One region of the Sporofaciens sp. SGI.106 genome, then DNA from elsewhere that is predicted to be linked to it. Evidence: riboswitches for the same ligand, from Rfam matches in the RefSeq annotation. Region 1 holds a riboswitch; the other holds the start of a gene.

Region 1 (4,800 bases):
ATTCTGGATGAAGCATTTACAGAAGAAGATTATGCAATTGCAGTTGCAAAAGACAACACAGAGCTGGTAGAGAAAATTAATGATGCACTTGCAAAATTAAAAGAGTCCGGAAAACTGGATGAGATTGTTGCAAAATACATTTCAGCAGATGACGCTGAGTAATTGGAAAGATAAGGATAGAGGGTATGTTACAGTCATTTCAGGACAGGTTTGATCTTAACTTCATACAGGATAACCGCTGGAAATACATATGGGATGGCCTTGGAGTTACGCTCAGAGTTACGTTTTTTGCGGTCATTATCGGTATTGTAATTGGTTTTCTGGTAGCAATTGTCCGGTCAACTTATGATAAAACAGGAAAGCTCAGAATCTTGAACTGGGTTTGCAAGGTTTATCTGACCGTTATCCGGGGAACACCGGTCGTTGTACAGTTGTTGATTATTTATTTTGTTATTTTCGGAAGCGTAAACATCAGTAAAGTTCTGGTAGCGGTTATGGCATTTGGTTTTAACTCCGGTGCATACGTGGCAGAGATATTCCGTTCCGGAATCATGTCTATTGATAATGGACAGTTTGAGGCGGGACGAAGCCTTGGTTTTAATTATGTGCAGACTATGGTTTACATCATTATGCCGCAGGCATTCAAGAATGTACTTCCGGCGCTGGGTAATGAGTTTATCGTACTTCTTAAGGAAACATCTGTATCCGGTTATATTGCGCTTCAGGATCTGACAAAGGGCGGCGACATTATCAGAAGCCGTACTTACGATGCGTTTATGCCTTTGATCGCCGTTGCAATTATTTATCTTGTAATGGTAATGATATTTACCAAGCTGGTAAATATTCTGGAAAGGAGGCTGAGAAACAGTGACCACTAATGGAGATACATTAATTAAGGTTGAAGAGGTTCACAAGATTTTCGGAGATCTGCATGCACTGAATAATGTGTCAGAAGAGATTCGGAAAGGTGAGGTTGTAGTAATCGTAGGACCGTCAGGTTCAGGTAAATCTACATTCTTACGTTCGCTGAACCTGCTTGAGACTCCGTCCAGAGGACATATTTATTTTGAAGGAACGGATATTACTGATAAATCAGTGGATATCAACAAACACCGCCAGAAGATGGGAATGGTGTTCCAGCATTTCAATCTGTTCCCGCATAAGACTATTTTGCAGAACATTACTCTTGCACCGATTAAGCTTTTGAAAAAAAGCAAAGAGGAGGCAGAAGCACAGGGAATGGAGCTTCTGAAGAGAGTAGGACTGGAGGAAAAAGCAAACGCTTATCCGTCCCAGTTATCCGGTGGACAGAAGCAGAGAATCGCAATTGTCCGCTCTCTTGCAATGGATCCGGATGTGATGCTTTTTGACGAGCCAACGTCCGCTCTTGATCCTGAGATGGTTGGTGAAGTTCTGGAGCTGATGAAACAGCTTGCGAGAGACGGAATGACCATGGTCGTGGTAACACATGAGATGGGATTTGCTAAGGAAGTAGCGACAAGAGTGATCTTTATGGATGAAGGTCAGATCAAGGAGCAGGGGACTCCGGAAGAGTTCTTTGAGCATCCGAAGGATCCGAGACTTCAGGAATTCTTATCCAAGATCTTATAAAATAATAATGAAAATAACAGCCCTGTCGATTGATAGAGATATTGATCGGCAGGGCTTTTTTATGCTGGGATTAATTATAGATAACGCCTATAAATATATTAAAATTATTGATTAGTGTCTGGATTTATCCCTATGTTATTATAAGAGCAGGAAGGTATATAGTGTCGGTGTAAACCGCTGAAAAGGGAATCCGGTGTAAGTCAGGAACAGCCCGCTCTACTGTGAGATGGACAATGATTCAAATGAGCCACTCGTATGGGGAAGGCAGAATCGGAGGGTGAAGTTAAGTCAGGAGACCTGCTATATATGACAAGGTATTTCGGTGGGGAAAATACAGTATGGACTGTATTTTCTGCACCCTTTTTTATACGATAAAAATGCTCTGCGAGAATACAGGACCAGTGTAAAAGAAAATGACGGAGGAAAATGAAATGGAGAAGAAAGAGGAATTATTGAAAAAGCTGTCAGACTGCGTATTTGATATGGAAGACGAGGAAGTCGTGGATGTGGTAAAAGAGTACATTGCCTGTGGATTCGACCCTCAGGAAGGTATGCTTTCAGGTCTTGTTGATGGTATGAAAAGAGCAAGTGCCATGTATGAAGAGGGTGAGTACTTTGTACCGGAGCTGATTGTCTGTTCAGATGCGATGTATGCCGGTATTGAAGAGTTTCAGAAATATCTTCCGGAATCTGCACATACCAGTATCGGTAAGGTTGTGATCGGTGTTGTAGAAGGTGATACTCATGATATCGGAAAGAATCTGGTTCGGATTATGTTGGAAACGGGAGGATTTGATGTACATGACCTGGGACGTGATGTGCCGACAGATGCATTTGTAGATTATGTGAGAAATAACGATGTAGATATTGTGTGTATGTCTTCTCTGATGACGACGACGATGCCGGGAATGAGTGCGGTAATTGAGAAGCTGAAAGAAGAAGGACTTCGGGATAAGGTGAAATTTATGGTAGGCGGAGCACCGGTTTCTCCGGCATTTGCGCAGAAAATCGGTGCAGATGGATATACCAGAAATGCCATTGAAGCGGTGGCTTTCGCAAAAGAATTAGTGGGTGCATAAATCTGAGGAGGTGTTGAATTATGATGGGGAAACGTGAAGCGGTAAAAGCAATTTTAGAAGGAAGAAGTGCAGACAGAATTCCTGTGATTATGAATGCATTTTCATTACCGGTTATGCAGCATGGATATTCTATGCTGGAGGTTCTGACCACTCCTGAAAAGATGGCAGAGTGTATGATAGAGACGCGAAGAAGATTAGGATATGATGGACTTGTCGCCGGAACCTACAGTATCTGTGGTGCTATTGCGGGACATCTGGAGAATATGGATGGGAATATTTCCATGGATGGAAAAGATACCATACATTCATTGGAGGAACTGGAAAAATTAAAACCATATGATCCGAGTCAGGATTTTATGATGCAGAGTCTTTTAAAAACCATTGAGATCATGCGCAAAGAGGAACCGGATGAACCAATCTATGTCATTACCATGCATCCGACTTCAGAAGCATTTTCACTGATCGGTGCAACACCATCCTTTAAGACTATGATTAAAAATCCGGAATTTTTCAGAAAAGTGGCAGAGTATGTAGAGGATGCATGTCTGGAAGCATGTAAGATGATTGCAGCAGCGGATATTGACTTTTTGTGGTTCCCGACACCGAATTTCGGAGGATATTGTATTTCCAGAAAGACCTATGAGAAGTGTATTTATGAGAGTAATGTCAGCTTTATGAACAGGCTGAAAGAAACCGGGACTAAGGTTGTTCTTCACACCTGCGGACTTTATGATGACAGACTGGATCTGGTATTGGACGAGCATGGAGATGCATGGCATATAGCGGATACTACTACGAAAAAGATTAAAGACGAATATGGGGATAAGGTGTCTTTGATGGGGTGTATTCCAAGTGTTGCGGTCATGATGGAGGCACCGGAAGATGAGTTGTACCGGTTCGCATATCAGGAGTGTATGGACGGAGCGAAGGATGGAAGATTTATCCTGAGTGCAGACTGCGATGTTCCGCCTTCTACCTCGGATGAAAATATGAGGGCGGCTGTGCGTGCGGCAAAAGATGCGGAGAAAGTGCTGTTTGGATAGGAGAATGTGAGCGATGGATATTCAGATTGTCTCAGGGTTCCAGGGAACAGGAAAAACTACATTTTTAAATAAATATCTTCCTTTACTAACGGGAAAAACAGCCGTGATCCAGAATGAATTTGGCGAGGTGCCGTTAGAGACGGGGGAGATGGCAGGAGATTTGCCTGTGAAGGAATTGAATGCAGGGTGTATTTGCTGTAGTCTGGCGTTGGACTTTAGAACCGGTATCATGGAGCTTGCGGCAACTTATCATCCGGATCATATTGTTATCGAGCCATCGGGAATCAGCAGTCTGTCAGATATTATTAAAACCTGTATCAGTCTGCGGGAGAAGGAGGGGCTTTCTCTTGAGATTACAAAGATGATTACGATGGTTGATATTGGAGATTATACCGGATGGGCAGAGGAACTGGGGACATTTTACATGGATCAGATTCGGCGCGGACGCTGCATTCTCCTGCGGGGCTTCGGGGAAACGACGGAGGAAGAACAGTTGGAATGTATTCAGGCACTGGAACAGGAGAATCCGGAAGCGGTAATTTGTAAGGAAGACTGGAGAAATCTTTCGGATCATGAGCTGATGCGTCTGATTGAGGAATCCGGGGATTATCTGGAGGAAGCACGGGATGTGCAGGATAGGAAAACGGCATTGAAAATCCGCAGACCGGGAAAATAAGGATGTGTTTTTGAGAAGGAGCAGATTATGAATTATGAAGAATTAAAAAGAGAAATGAGCAAACAGAAAGATGAGATGACGGCAGCGGAACGTATGAAAGCCTATAATGCAGGGGAAGAGGTGGATTATCAGCCATATACATTGCAGGCACCGGATCCGGCTATGGCGGATATCTTCGGCTATACAACAACTCAGTTTGCAAAAGATTTTGAGGTGAAAAGTGAGATTATCCGGAGACGGAAAGAGGATTTTGGATTAGACAGCTTCAATGTTGGTCTGGGACTGAAAACGATTGGTGCTGCGCTGGGATCTAAATTAATGGCTCCGGAGCATGGTATTGACTATGTAGAAGAGCATGTGTTGAAAGATTATGCGGATTTTGATAAACTGG
Region 2 (4,800 bases), on a different contig from region 1:
TGGTCAGCAATCATTATCGGAGCAATTGCAGGTGTGCTGGTTGTATTCTCTGTAGAGTTCTTTGATAAGGTGGCAAAAATTGATGACCCGGTAGGTGCAATTAGCGTTCACGGTGTATGTGGTGCCGTAGGAACAATTCTGACAGGTGTATTTTCTCCGGACTGTTCACTGGTAACACAGGTAATCGGTGTGGCAGCAACTGCAGCATACGTATTCGTAATGGCATTGATTATCTTCACAATAATTAATAAGACCATCGGACTTAGAGTTACTAAGGAAGAAGAAATCGAAGGTCTCGATATTCATGAGCACGGCTCAACAGCATACGCAGATTTCAACTTTAGATTGTAAAACATCTTTCCAGAGGGAGGCGGATTTTCCGCCTCCTGTTTGCATCTTTGAAAATATTCTGGACATGGTAATCTGTGACCTTTGCCTATTAGTTATGCGTGTGATATACTGAGGTTAACAAATTGGGAGGAAAGAAGAGTTATACATGAAGCTTATCATAATCAGTTTTACCAGACAGGGAAATGAAAAAAACAGGATACTCAGGGAGAAAATGGAAGAACAGGGATACAGCTGTGAGGGTTACGCACCGGCCAGATTTGCCGGTGCTGAGGAGGAGCTGAGTCCCCTTCCGGAGGATATCCGGGGATGGATCGGCACACTGTGGGGAGAATGTGGTTTCCTTTTCATCGGTGCTGCGGGAATTGCAGTCAGGATGACTGCCCCCTGGGTGAAGGATAAGTTCACAGATTCCCCGGTTCTGGTTATGGATGAGAAGGCCGGATATGTTATTCCTCTCTTATCAGGCCATGTTGGGGGTGCCGTTGAGATTGCGCGGGATGTATCCGCCTGTGTCGGAGCAGTTCCGGTGGTGACAACGGCTACAGATGTACAGGGGAAATTTGCAATAGACGTATTTGCAAAGAAAAATGATCTGGTGATTACAGACCGGGTACTGGCAAAGAAAATTTCCGCTGCGTTGCTGGAGGGAGAGAATCCATATCAAATAGAGATCGCACAGCATGTTCCGGACAGCAGTGATGAGGAGGACAGTCAGTGTCTGACACTGCTTCCTAAGAATGTGATCGTTGGAATCGGATGCAGGAAAAACTGTAAAAAAGAGAAGCTGGAAGCGGGACTGGATGAAATTCTATCGAAAAACAGATTGAGAAGGGAACAGATCCGGGCGGTTGTAAGTATTGATCTGAAAAAAGATGAGCTTGGACTTGTAGCGCTTTGCAGGGAACTTCGGGTTCCGTTTCTTACCTATACAAAAGAAGAACTTCTGGAAGTAGAGGAAGTCAGCAGCCGGTCGGAATTCGTTGCCCAGGTGACGGGAGTGGACAATGTCTGTGAACGTGCGGTAAAACGGTATATGAGTGGTAAGCAGGGAATGATTCTTCAGGAGAAGGTGTGTCTGGACGAAATGACGGTCGCAGTAGGATGTATAAAACATGAAAATGAAGAACAACGGAATCCGGAGAACGGTATGAAAACCGGAGGAGTCCTGGTTTTTGCGGGAACCACGGAAGGCAGAAGACTGGCAGAATTCCTGGGAACATGTTCCGGGCAGGCTTATGTCAGTGTGGCGACAGAGTATGGAAAAACCTGTGTGGGAGAATATCCCAATGTTCAGGTGATCTGTGGAAGGATGAACCGGGTGCAGATGGAGACATTTATGAGAGAACATCAGATTTTCATGGTGATTGATGCAACTCATCCTTATGCGGTAGAGGTGACCAGGAATATCAGAGAAGCCTGTGAATGTGTGAATGTTCCATATCTGCGCTGTCTGAGGCAGGAAAAAGATGTGGAGAATGAAGAGCTGAAAGATGTGAAAGTTCTCCATGTAGAGTCTGTGGAAGAGGCAGTACAGTATCTGGAAGGAACTGAAGGTAATATTCTGATTGCTACCGGGAGCAAGGAACTGGGATTGTATACACAAATTAAGAATTACAGGGAGAGGTGTTATGCCAGAGTACTTTCGGTTCGGGAATCTGTGGAGAAAGCGATCAGTCTCGGGTTTGAGGGAAGCCATCTGATTGCCATGCAGGGTCCATTTTCAGAGGAAATGAATCTTGCCCTCCTGAAGCAGACCAGGGCAGAATGGTTTGTGACGAAAGAATCCGGGAAGACCGGCGGATTCGGGGAAAAAGTATGGGCAGCGAAACAAAGCGGTGCCACGCTGGTGGTGATCGGAAGACCGAAGGAGGAAGGTATGACTGTGGAAGAAATCTGCAGACAGTTTCAGAAAATATATACCATTCGTTGAATACTTTTCATAAATGTGATAGAATAAATTCGGTTTCAAATCCGAAAGAAATTCAAAAGAAGTCCGGCAGGAACGCCGTATGGCGTTCCGTGACCGGCGAGGAAGTCAGGTGAGAATCCTGCGCAATACCCGTTGCTGTATTGGAGTAGTGCGCTTCCTGTATTTCTGATGTGGAAATAAATATGTTTCTATGTCAAGAAATAAGTCACTGCAGAGGAGTCTGTGGGAAGGCGGAAGCGGCATGTTTGATGCCTAAGTCAGAATATTCACTTTTGGATGGGTTTGGAAGGTTACGGGAATATAACCAGGTCGTTACTTTGGATTCCTCCGATTCTATGGACAGCCTGGAATATTCTGAGAGCTTGTCATAAGAAAAGGAGAGAAAACAATGACAAAAAAAGAAAAACAACTCATGAGAGCGGCAATTGCATTTTCCGTATTATTTGCCGCAGCACCGGTTTCCCATGCGATGCACATTATGGAAGGTTACCTTCCGGTATCTTACTGTGTGGCATGGGGAGTAGTCTGTGTACCGTTTCTGGCAGCCGGTATGATTTCCCTGAGGAAAAAACTGAATGAAAATCGAAGATCCATGACGCTGATTGCTATGGCAGGGGCTTTTGTGTTTGTGATATCTTCACTGAAGATTCCGTCTGTAACGGGAAGCTGTTCCCACATGACAGGTACGGGACTTGGAGCCATCCTGTTCGGACCCTGCGCAGTGAGCATCCTTGGAATCATCGTGCTGATTTTTCAGGCCGTGCTTCTGGCACACGGAGGTCTTACTACGCTTGGAGCCAATACGTTCTCCATGGCGATTGCAGGACCGATTCTGTCCTGGGGAATCTATAAGCTTTGCCGGAAGATGAAAGTGAATCGAAAAGTGACAGTCTTCCTGGCGGCATGTCTGGGAGACCTGTTTACCTATTGTGTGACCAGTGTTCAGCTTGCGATGGCCTATCCTTCAGAGGCGGGCGGTGTACCTGCGTCTGCACTGAAATTCCTGGGAGTATTTGCACCGACGCAGATTCCGCTTGCTCTGATCGAGGGAATTCTGACCGTGATCGTTGTGATGGCGCTGGAGTCCTATGCGAAGCCGGAGCTTCGCGCAATTGGTTTCTGGAAGGAGGCACAGTAGGATGAGTAAGAAAATGAGTAAAAATATGAAGTTGACACTGATACTTCTTGTGATAGCTGTTTTGATCGCAGTTGTCCCGCTCTTTGCAAAAAAAGGAGCAGAATTCGGAGGCTCCGATGATGCGGGAAGCCAGATGGTAGAGGAAATTGCAGGAGAATATACACCGTGGTTTACCCCGGTTCTGGAGACGGCTCTCGGCGGAGAGATACCGGGTGAAGTGGAAAGTCTGGTATTCTGTATCCAGACTGGAATCGGAGTAGGCATCATTGCGTTTTTCATGGGAAGATTTGTGGAACGCAGGAAATGGCAAAAGGATATGGAAAAGGAAGAATAAAATGATCATTGATAAGCTTTGCTATCAGTCGGGGCTTCGCTATGTGAATGCCAATTTGAAATTTATATTTGCCATGACAAGCCTTCTGTGCTGTGTGATCAGCCGATCAGTGCCTGCAGCACTGACAGTGCTGGTAACAAACGCAGTCCTGACGGTAAAAATCGGAGGCATATCATTTGCGAAGTACAGAAAGCTTATGAGAGTGCCTTTTGCTTTCCTTTTGTTAAGCACCCTTACTATTATTGTAAATATTTCCGGGGAGCCGATGGACGGTTATGCTTTTCTGATTGGAAACTTATATCTGACCGGAAGCCGTGCTTCCCTTGTGTTTGGGGCGAAATTAATTCTTACCGCCCTTGCTGCCGTGTCCAGTCTGTATTTTTTGACCCTGAATACGACTATGACGGATATTCTTGGAGTCATGGAATGGCTGCACGTGCCGGCTCTTATTACAGAACTGATGATGCTGATTTACCGGTTTATTTTTGTGCTGACGGAGGTGGCATCCAATATTACTGTTTCACAGTATTCCAGATTGGGAAACCGGGATTTTCAGACATCGCTTCGCTCTTTTGGGCAGATGGCAGCGGCAGTTTTTGTACGTGCAGTGAAGAAATCAAGATTTCTGTATGATGCTATGGAGTCACGCTGCTACGACGGGAAGGTACGGGTGCTTCGGGAGCAGTATCCTGCAAAGAGGTGGCAGATCGGTCTGGTGGCGGGTTATGAATGCCTTCTGATCGGGATCGTAATTGTGGAGAAATGTCTATGAGTGAGATTTTGCTGGAGCTTCGAAATGTAAGCTTCACTTACGAGGGAGAGACGGAGGCGTCTCTCCAAAATATAAATTTACAGATAAAAAAAGGAAAAAAGATTGCAGTGATGGGTGCCAATGGTTCCGGGAAATCCACCCTTTTTCTCTGTTGTAACGGGATTCACAGACCGGACGAAGGCGGGGTGTATTTCCATGGAGAGCCGGTGGATTATTCCAGAAAAGGCCTGCTGGAGCTGAGACGGAGTGTGGGAATTGTATTTCAGGACCCGGAC

The links. A riboswitch is a leader RNA that binds a small molecule or an ion and turns the genes downstream of it on or off. The one in region 1 is predicted to bind cobalamin.
Region 2: it holds a riboswitch for cobalamin, as region 1 does, so the genes downstream of both, ACQRCC_RS04445 (energy-coupling factor ABC transporter permease) here and ACQRCC_RS07140 (corrinoid protein) in region 1, are expected to answer to the same signal.

The regions. Positions count from the first base shown of each region.
Region 1 covers NZ_JBNPMZ010000007.1:49,895-54,694, reverse strand. The annotation lists gene ACQRCC_RS07155 (transporter substrate-binding domain-containing protein) at 1-162, shown strand, start outside; gene ACQRCC_RS07150 (amino acid ABC transporter permease) at 186-878, shown strand; gene ACQRCC_RS07145 (amino acid ABC transporter ATP-binding protein) at 868-1,611, shown strand; cobalamin riboswitch at 1,754-1,930, shown strand; gene ACQRCC_RS07140 (corrinoid protein) at 2,043-2,690, shown strand; gene ACQRCC_RS07135 (uroporphyrinogen decarboxylase family protein) at 2,711-3,733, shown strand; gene ACQRCC_RS07130 (GTP-binding protein) at 3,747-4,409, shown strand; gene ACQRCC_RS07125 (uroporphyrinogen decarboxylase family protein) at 4,437-4,800, shown strand, end outside.
Region 2 covers NZ_JBNPMZ010000004.1:38,731-43,530, reverse strand. The annotation lists gene ACQRCC_RS04455 (ammonium transporter) at 1-351, shown strand, start outside; gene cobK (precorrin-6A reductase) at 497-2,281, shown strand; cobalamin riboswitch at 2,332-2,569, shown strand; gene ACQRCC_RS04445 (energy-coupling factor ABC transporter permease) at 2,670-3,419, shown strand; gene ACQRCC_RS04440 (energy-coupling factor ABC transporter substrate-binding protein) at 3,433-3,753, shown strand; gene cbiQ (cobalt ECF transporter T component CbiQ) at 3,755-4,525, shown strand; gene ACQRCC_RS04430 (energy-coupling factor ABC transporter ATP-binding protein) at 4,522-4,800, shown strand, end outside.